4 regions of the Streptomyces sp. NPDC001204 genome follow, and region 4 is predicted to be linked to each of the others. Evidence: riboswitches for the same ligand, from Rfam matches in the RefSeq annotation. Region 4 holds a riboswitch; each other region holds the start of a gene.
The links. Region 4 has a riboswitch for cyclic di-AMP ahead of ACWC91_RS20615 (LysM peptidoglycan-binding domain-containing protein). Riboswitches for the same ligand answer to the same signal wherever they lie in the genome.

Region 1 (2,188 bases), on a different contig from region 4:
GGGACGCGGACGCGCCCCGGCTGTTCGGGCCCGGGACCTACCAGGGCGGGCGGCTGCGGCTGGTGGAGACGCGGACCATCGAGGACGTCGTCCTCGTGCGCTACGAGCCCACCGCTCCCGGCACCGCCGGCCGCGCCGTGCCCGCGGACCGGCACTGGCTCCGGCTCGCCTGCGAGCTGGCGGCCCAGTGCCCGCCGTCCCGGACCGCGTTCAGCGTGGGCGCCGTGGTGGTCGCCGCCGACGGGACCGAACTCGCCCGCGGGTACTCGCGGGAGGGCGGCGACCCGGTCGTGCACGCGGAGGAGGCGGCGCTGGCCAAGGTCGACCCGGCGGATCCGCGACTGCCGGACGCCACGGTGTACAGCAGCCTGGAGCCGTGCGCCCGCCGCGCCTCCCGGCCGCGTCCGTGCGCCCGGCTGATTCTGGACGCCGGGGTGCGACGGGTGGTGACGGCGTGGCGGGAGCCGGACACGTTCGTCGAGGGCGCCGACGGGACCGGGGTGCTGGCGGCCGGTGGCGCGGACGTCGTCGTGGTGCCGGAGTTCGAGGAGCGGGCCAGGGAGCCGAACCGCCATCTGCTCGGCTGAGCGGGACCTCCCCGTACGCCCGGGAACCGTGTGACGGGCGGTGGGAGGTGAGGTGGGTGCGAGCAGCCTTCCGGATGGCATATACTGGTGTCACAACGGCGCGGGGTGGAGCAGCTCGGTAGCTCGCTGGGCTCATAACCCAGAGGTCGCAGGTTCAAATCCTGTCCCCGCTACTGAAGGCTCAGGGCCGGAATCCGATCAATGGATTCCGGCCCTGAGTGTTTCGCGGACACACGACTCTCCTCCGCGATGCGGGCAACTCGCCCGGTTTTCGGTGGTCATGGACCGTAAGGTCGTGCCGGAAGGTTTAGCGATCAAGTCGAACGGCTTGGAATCCGAGCCCCGAGTCTATTAACGTTCGATAACGCAGCACGGTCGTCCCAGCCGTCACAAGAGGCGGCTCCGTGCGCGCACGCCGAATCCCGCAAGGGAACCGGGGAACCACCAACTTGGGGTGAATCGAGCGTAACCGCCGTGTACGCACGGCTTGTTTACGCGCGTAGGAGACCTTCCCGCTCCGAACCCGTCAGCTAACCCGGTAGGCGAGACGGAAGGAAAGGAGTGCGCCTTCGTGGCGTCCAACCCGCCTGCTCCGGAAGCCCCGTTCGCGCCGAGCCGGCAGCACGGAGAGACCTTCGGCTACGACAGCCGCCGCGCCGGCGAGGGCCCCTGGGAGGAGTGGAACCCCACCGCGGAGACCATCCGTCCCGTGCGCGGCCGGCACCGTGTCGCCAAGCAGCGCGGCGGCGGACTCGCCCGCAGCTCCACCGTTCTCGGTGTCGGCGTCATCGCCGCCGTCGGCGCGGGCGGCATGGCGAGCGCCAACAGCGGCAAGCCGCCGGTGTCCATCTCGCTGCCCGACCTGCCCTCCGTGGGCTCCCTGTTCGACGACTCCTCCAACGCCGACCCCGTGGGCTCGGCGACGGCGCTCAGCGGCGTCGGCGTGTCCGCCGCCGAGGCCGAGGAGGGCACCTCGGACGCCGGCGAGGTGCTGCGCAACCGGATCATGGCGCAGGCCGAGCAGCAGCAGGTCCAGATCGAGGCCAAGGCCCAGGCCGATGCCGAGGCCGCCGTCGCCAAGAAGGCCGCCCAGGAGGCGGCGAAGGCGCGGGAGACGGCCGAGGCCAAGGCCGCCGCCGAGAAGAAGAAGGCGGAGGAGGAGGCCAAGCGGAAGGCCGAGGAGGCCGCGCGGAAGGCCGAGGAGGCCCGGCTGGCCGAACTGGCCAAGCAGTACGCGCTGCCCACCTCCTCGTACACGCTCACCTCCACCTTCGGTCAGGCCGGTTCCATGTGGTCCTCCGGCTACCACACCGGCCTCGACTTCGCCGCGCCCACGGGCACCCTGCTCAAGGCGATCCACACCGGCACCATCACCGAGGCCGGCTGGGCCGGCTCCTACGGCTACCGCACGATCCTCACCCTCGAGGACGGCACCGAGCTGTGGTACTGCCACCAGTCGTCGATCAGCGTCAGCGTCGGCCAGAAGGTCAGCACGGGCGACGTGATCGGCCGTGTGGGCGCCACCGGCAACGTCACCGGGCCCCACCTCCACCTGGAGGTACACCCGGGCGGCGAGTCCACCGGGGTCGACCCGCTGGCGT
Region 2 (2,188 bases), on a different contig from region 4:
CGCCAAGCCGCGGCCCGTGCCGCCGGTGACCGCCGACGACACCGGCCGCGTGGTCATCGTGGACCGGCCCGGCGCCGTGCAGACGCAGCTGCTCATCGGCCGGATCGGCCCCGACCGGCACGACCGCGTGTGGGCCGCCCAGGTGCTCGGCACCTACTGCCTCGGCGGCACCCTCACCTCCCGCCTGGACCGCGTCCTGCGCGAGGAGAAGGGATACACCTACGGGGTGCGGGCGTTCGGCCAGGTGCTGCGCTCGGCCCCCGACGGGTCGGGCGCCGCGATGCTCGCCATCAGCGGCTCGGTCGACACCCCGAACACCGGCCCGGCCCTGGACGACCTGTTCACGGTGCTGCGCAAGCTCGCCGCCGAGGGTCTCACCGACGCCGAGCGGGACGTCGCCGTGCAGAACCTCGTCGGCGTGGCGCCGCTGAAGTACGAGACGGCCGCCGCCGTGGCCGGCACGCTCGCCGACCAGGTCGAGCAGCACCTGCCCGACGACTACCAGGCGACGCTCTATCAGCAGCTCGCCGCGACCGGCACGGTGGAGGCGACCGCGGCCGTCGTCAACGCGTTCCCGGTGGACCGGCTGGTGACGGTCCTCGTCGGTGACGCGGCGCAGATCAGGGAGCCGGTCGAGGCCCTGGGCGCCGGCCGGGTCACCGTCGTCGCGGCCGAGTAGCGGTAGCACCTCGTTGCCGCCGCCGTCGCACGCGCGACGAACGGCACACGCGCACGTGGGGCCCTGGTGACCGAAGCGTCACCAGGGCCCCACGATGTCCGAATTGAGGGGGAGGTTGCCTGTCTGCCCTGTGGTATGCGCTACAAAACTTCTGATCCGTTTGGGAATTGAAAGCGGCCCCGTTTAGCGTCGGTCCGGCTGTTCGTCGGGCAGTGCGCCGCGTCCGCGGCACCGGACAGTCATCGCCGAGTCCCCGTACGGCGTGAGCCAGGGGAGCCGGGGACCCACCGTCCCTGGGGTGAATCGGACACCCGCGCACGCCGCGAGGGGGCCGTAGGAGACCTTCCTGCTCCGAACCCGTCAGCTAACCCGGTAGGCGACAGGGAAGGAAAGGACCCACGTCTCCATGGCGTTCACCCGCGCCGCCGGGAAGCACCGCCGGCCGAGCCGGATGCACCGCACCACCGCCCGCGCGGCGGGCGTCGCGGCCCTGGCCACCACCGGCGTCATCGGCACCCTCGCCGCCCCGGCCCTCGCCGCGGAGGCCCCCGCCCCCGAGGACACCGGCCTCACCCCGGTCGTCACCATCGGCGACAGTGTCGCCGAGAAGATCGACGCCCAGGCCGTCGCCCAGCACAGGGCCGCCGCGCGCAAGCAGGCCGAGGAGGCCGCGCGCAAGAAGGCCGCGGAGGAGCGCGAGGCCAAGGCGCGCGCCGCCCGCGAGGCGGAGCGCGAGCGTCTCAACGCCTTCGTGACGCCGATCCTCGACTCGTACATATCGACCGGCTACCGCACCGGCGGCTCCCTGTGGTCCTCCGGCGCCCACACCGGCATCGACTTCCACGCCGCGAGCGGCACCACCGTCCACGCGGTCGGCATCGGCACCGTCGTCGAGACCGGCTGGGGCGGGGCGTACGGCAACCAGGTCGTGATCAGGATGGCCGACGGCATGTACACCCAGTACGGGCACCTGTCGTCCATCGGGGTCTCGGTGGGCCAGCAGGTCGTCCCGGGCCAGCGGATCGGCCTGTCCGGCGCGACCGGCAACGTCACCGGACCGCACCTGCACTTCGAGGCCCGTACGTCCCCGGACTACGGCTCCGACGTCGACCCCGTGGCCTACCTCCGCAAGCACGGCGTCAACGTCTGACCCGCCGCGCCGGCGCACCGCCCGGCGCGCCACGCGACACTCCCGAAGCCCCGGCTCCCGAGCCGGGGCTTCCGGTGTCCCCCTCCGTGTTCCGTTCCGGTGTTCCGGTGTTCCGGGGCCCCGCCGGGCACGCCGAAGCCGTGCCACCCGATCCGGGCGGCACGGCTTCGGCGCTGGACCGGTCCTGCCGGTCAGACGGTCTCGGGAAGCTCCCCGAGACCCTCGGCGACCAGCTTGGCCAGCCGGTCCAGCGCGGCGTCCGCGCCGTCGGCGTCGGAGGCCAGGACGACCTCTTCGCCGCCCTCGGCGCCGAGGCCGAGCACGGCCAGCATGGAGGCCGCGTTGACGGGCGTCCCGTC
Region 3 (2,188 bases), on a different contig from region 4:
GCTCGTGTCCGCTCCCGTGCCCGTTCCGCTGCTCGCTTTCGCGTCGGAGCTCTGGGCCGCCTGCTCCTGCTCGCGCTTCTGCGCCGCCGCCTTCGCCTCCGCCGCCTGCTTGCGGGCCAGCTCCGCGGCCTTCTGCCGGGCGAGCTCCTGCTTCTTCTTCTCGATCGCCGCCAGCCGCGCCTTCTCCTCGGCGGTCAGCGTCGACAGCAGATGGCGTGCCTCGCTGAGCTTCTTCTGGACGTCGACCTTGCTGGTCCTCAGATCGTTCTGCGAGGTGGTCAGCGACTCCAGGACCTTCGTCGCCTCGGTACGCTTCCTCGTCGTCGAGAGCTGTGCGGTCCGGTAGTCGTCGACGGCCTTCTTCTGCCGCTCGGTGAGCTGGCTCATCAGATGGTCCTGGTCGAAGTACTGCTGGGGATCCTTCGCGAGCAGCAGCGTCGCGGTACCGGAGATCCCTCCCGTGCGGTACTGGGCGGCTGCGAACAAGCCGAGCTCGCGCCGCGCCTCGTTCAGCTTCGCGGTGCGCTTCGCCACGTCGTCGAGGAGGCCGTTCACGCGTTTGCGCTGCGTGGTGGTCTTCTCCTTGGCCGCGTTGTACCTCTCGGTGGCCACCCCGGCCTGGTGGTAGAGGTCGTCGACTCTCTTCTGCACCTCTTCGAGGCTGGGCTTCCGGGGCTGTGCGGGCGCGGCGTTCGCCGTCTGGGACAGCAGTGCCACGGAGGTGAGGGCCGCGGTCGTCAGACCGAGGGCCGGGGACGTGCGCAGTCCGGCGATCCGGGTGGACGTGGTCCGGGCTTTGCGGTGCGACGCCAAGGGTGGCGCCTCCTTCCGTAGACCGCCTACCGGGTTAGCTGTCGGGTTCGGGCGGGTGGTCGGAAGGGCTGCCCTACCGTCCCGTGCGCGCCGTGGGGGACGCGTGAACGGGACCGATTCACCCCAGGGATGCGTGGGTCCCCGGCTCCGGCGGCCGTGAGGCGCACCGGACTCGGCGCAGGCCACCCGTCCCGGCGTTGCTCGCCGGCGGGGTACGGGGTGCCCGCCGGGCACGCTAGCCAACGCTTGTGACTGCTGTGAAGGTTGGTGCGTGATATGTCCGCTACGTTTTCGTGACTTTCACGGTGCGCATACGGATGCCTGCACTCCGATGCTTTTCGGACTTCTGGCTGAAGGAGTACCTGTCGGTGTCGCAGGGGCCGCCCCCAGCGCGGAAGGGGTGACAGGGGGTGCGTCCGGCCTCTGACCGTGCGGAAAGCTGGACCGCCGTCAGGGCTCCGGCCCGGGAGTCCGGATAGGCTCTGGCCAGGACGGGCTTGATCCGACGGGAGGCCGGGATGACGGCGCCGGGGCGCAGGAGCAGTACCTTCACGCGGCTGCTGCGGCACGGCTTCATCCATGCCTCGGACGCCGAGCGGCTGCTGGACGGGCCGGACCTCGCGCCGCTCCGGGACGATCCGGTGCTGCTGGAGGCGCTGGGCGCCACCGCCGACCCGGATCTCGCGCTGGGCGGGCTGGTCCGGCTGCTGGAGGCGCAGCCGGGGTCCAAGGCCCGCCGCGAGCTGCTCGACACGCTGATAGCGGCCAAACCGCTGCGCGACCGGCTGCTCGGTGTGCTCGGCGCCTCCACCGCGCTCGGCGACCACCTCGCCCGGCACGCGGGCGACTGGCGGGCGCTGGTCACCTACGAGCCGCGCGACCTGCACCCGGGGGTCGAGGAGTTCGAGCACGGGCTCGCCGACGCCGCCGACCCGGTCGGGCTCCGCGTCGCCTACCGGCGCTGCCTGCTGTCCATCGCCGCCCGCGACGTGTGCGGCACCACGGATGTCGCCGAGACCGCGGCCGAGCTCGCCGACCTCGCCACCGCCACCCTGCGTGCCGCGCTCCGGCTCGCGCGGGCCGCCGCGCCCGAGGACGACGCGCTGTGCCGGCTCGCGGTGATCGCGATGGGCAAGTGCGGCGGCCACGAACTCAACTACGTCTCCGACGTCGACGTGATCTTCGTCGGTGAGGCCGAGGACGGCGCCGACGAGGTCAAGGCCCTGCGCGCCGCGACCCGGCTCGCCTCGCACATGATGCGGATCTGCTCCGAGACGACCGTGGAGGGCTCGATCTGGCCGGTCGACGCCAACCTGCGGCCCGAGGGCCGCAACGGGCCGCTGGTGCGCACGCTCAGCAGCCATGTCGCCTACTA
Region 4 (2,188 bases):
CCGATCTGCTCGATCACGGCGAGGACGGCCTTCTCGACGCCCTTGCCCTGGTAGCGGTTGGGGTCGCCGTCACGGAGCTCGATGGCCTCGAAGGCACCGGTGGAGGCGCCGGAGGGGACGGCGGCACGACCGGTGCTGCCGTCGTCGAGGCCGACCTCGACCTCGACCGTGGGGTTGCCTCGGGAGTCCAGGATTTCCCGGGCTACGACGACGTCGATGGACGGCACGAGCATCTCCTTCTGGGATGTGACGCTGGAAGTGCGGGGCGTGAGCCTTGCGCCTAGAGCCTAACCGTCCCGGGGCGGCGACCGGCCGACCGACCGCCTCGTGGACAGAGTGACGGTACCCTTTGTTCCCGCTCGGAACAAAGGGAAGGGGAAGGTTCGGGAACGGCCGGGTGTGCGGGAGACGAAAAGAACCCGCCCCGGCGCGTAGGGGGGAACACGCCGGGGCGGGGGCCCATGAAGGGCGGTACGGGCCCTTACTTCAGGTGGAGCTGCTGGCCCGGGTAGATGAGGTCGGCGTTGTCGATGATGTTCTTGTTCAGCTCGAACAGCTTCTTCCAGCCGCCCTGGACGCCGTGCTCGGCGGCGATGGAGCTGAGGGTGTCGCCGGAGACCACCTTGTACTCGCCGTCGCCCTTCTTGACCTTCTCGCCGTTGGGCGTGGTGACGGTCCTGCTCGGGGCGGGGCGCGTCGCGGAGCGGTTGGCGGCCTGCTGCTCGGTCGAGCGGGTGGTGGTGCTCTTGGCGGAGCTGCCGCTCGACGACGACGAAGAGGAAGACGCCGACGCCGACGAGGAGGAGGACGAGGGGGCGCTGCCGGTGTAGGCGGCGCCGGACAGGCCCTTGCCGCAGACCGGCCAGGCGCCCTTGCCCTGGCCCGCGAGGACCTTCTCGGCGACGGTTATCTGCTGCGACTTGGAGGCCAGGTCGGCGCGCGACGCGTAGGCGGTGCCGCCGTACCCGGCCCAGGTGGAGTTGGTGAACTGGAGGCCGCCGTAGAAGCCGTTGCCGGTGTTGATGGACCAGTTGCCGCCGGACTCGCACTGGGCGACCGCGTCCCACTCGGAGGCGGTGGCGGCGGAGGCGTTGCCGACCGCCATCAGCGGGGCGGCGACTGCGGCGCCGGCGACACCGGCGAGCGCGATGACACGGGTGGTCCTGGACGTACGGCGGTGCTTGCCCTTGCTGGAGAACAGCATGGATGGATCCCCTCACCGACGCCTGCGAGGTGAGCTGTCGGGTTCGGGCCGGTTGAGTTGCCCGGCCGTGCCTCGTACACGAGGCACGGCTCCACCCCTAGCCGCTCCGGTCAACTGCCCGGCGCGGCACTTACCTTGGGTCCCCCGCTCCTGCCCACGGCGCTTGACGCGACGACTGTTCCCGTGCGGCCGCTGGCAGGATTCGGCGTTGCGGCAGCCGGGGCTCGCGGTGACGAGCGGTCACGACCGTAGGCATGCGCTTCGCCGAATTCCAAAGACGATCAGGGCTTCTGAGACTCATCCCACACTTTCCCCGAATGGGACATTCAGCGCGAAGCGTGGCGTGAACTCCGCCTACTTTTGGGGCGTTTCGGTAGGGACATTCAGGGTCTGACCGGCGGAGATGTGATTCGGGTCGGACCCGATCGCCCCCTTGTTCGCCGCGTACAGCGCGTCCCATCCGCCCGGGAGGTCAAGGGAGTCGGCGATGGACTCGAGGGAGTCGCCGGCGCGGACGGTGTAGGAGTCGGCGACGACGGCGCGCGCGGAGCCACCACGGGAGGCGTGACGGCCGGAGGAGGCGGTCGAGTGGCTGTCGGCCGGGTCCTCGACGGCACTGCCGCCGCGGTGCCGCCCACCGCTGAGTGCGCCGGTGTCGACCAGGGCCGAAGTGCCGCCGACCTGCCACGAGTTGTCCGTGTAGTCCGGCTGCGCCGTGACCGAGGGCGAGGCGGCGGGCGACTGCGACCCGCCCGCCGCGACATCGGAGGACGCGTCGGACTCGGCCTGCTCGCCCTTCTTGGCGGGCGAGGACGGCGAAGGGGAGGACGTGGTGGGGGACGCGACCGACGAGCCGGAGGAATCGGTCGAACCAGGGTCGACATCCGACGAGTCGGACGAACCGGACGTATCGCCCGACGACGTCTGTGACGAGTCGGACAGGCCGAGGTCGTCCGTGAGGGACTTTCCGGAGGAGTTGGAGGA

Region 1: linked by a shared signal. The riboswitch ahead of ACWC91_RS30335 (M23 family metallopeptidase) and the one ahead of ACWC91_RS20615 (LysM peptidoglycan-binding domain-containing protein) in region 4 are both predicted to bind cyclic di-AMP.
Region 2: linked by a shared signal. The riboswitch ahead of ACWC91_RS09295 (M23 family metallopeptidase) and the one ahead of ACWC91_RS20615 (LysM peptidoglycan-binding domain-containing protein) in region 4 are both predicted to bind cyclic di-AMP.
Region 3: linked by a shared signal. The riboswitch ahead of ACWC91_RS11100 (NlpC/P60 family protein) and the one ahead of ACWC91_RS20615 (LysM peptidoglycan-binding domain-containing protein) in region 4 are both predicted to bind cyclic di-AMP.

Annotation. Positions count from the first base shown of each region.
Region 1 is NZ_JBSFJL010000028.1:18,042-20,229, reverse strand. It holds gene ACWC91_RS30345 (dihydrofolate reductase family protein) at 1-587, shown strand, start outside; tRNA gene ACWC91_RS30340 (tRNA-Met) at 687-760, shown strand; cyclic di-AMP (ydaO/yuaA leader) riboswitch at 991-1,147, shown strand; gene ACWC91_RS30335 (M23 family metallopeptidase) at 1,159-2,188, shown strand, end outside.
Region 2 is NZ_JBSFJL010000005.1:112,253-114,440, forward strand. It holds gene ACWC91_RS09290 (M16 family metallopeptidase) at 1-679, shown strand, start outside; cyclic di-AMP (ydaO/yuaA leader) riboswitch at 913-1,073, shown strand; gene ACWC91_RS09295 (M23 family metallopeptidase) at 1,086-1,829, shown strand; gene ACWC91_RS09300 (HPr family phosphocarrier protein) at 2,021-2,188, opposite strand, start outside.
Region 3 is NZ_JBSFJL010000006.1:158,792-160,979, forward strand. It holds gene ACWC91_RS11100 (NlpC/P60 family protein) at 1-813, opposite strand, end outside; cyclic di-AMP (ydaO/yuaA leader) riboswitch at 822-1,001, opposite strand; gene ACWC91_RS11105 (bifunctional [glutamine synthetase] adenylyltransferase/[glutamine synthetase]-adenylyl-L-tyrosine phosphorylase) at 1,332-2,188, shown strand, end outside.
Region 4 is NZ_JBSFJL010000014.1:83,053-85,240, forward strand. It holds gene eno (phosphopyruvate hydratase) at 1-233, opposite strand, end outside; gene ACWC91_RS20615 (LysM peptidoglycan-binding domain-containing protein) at 482-1,204, opposite strand; cyclic di-AMP (ydaO/yuaA leader) riboswitch at 1,209-1,376, opposite strand; gene ACWC91_RS20620 (LysM peptidoglycan-binding domain-containing protein) at 1,559-2,188, opposite strand, start outside.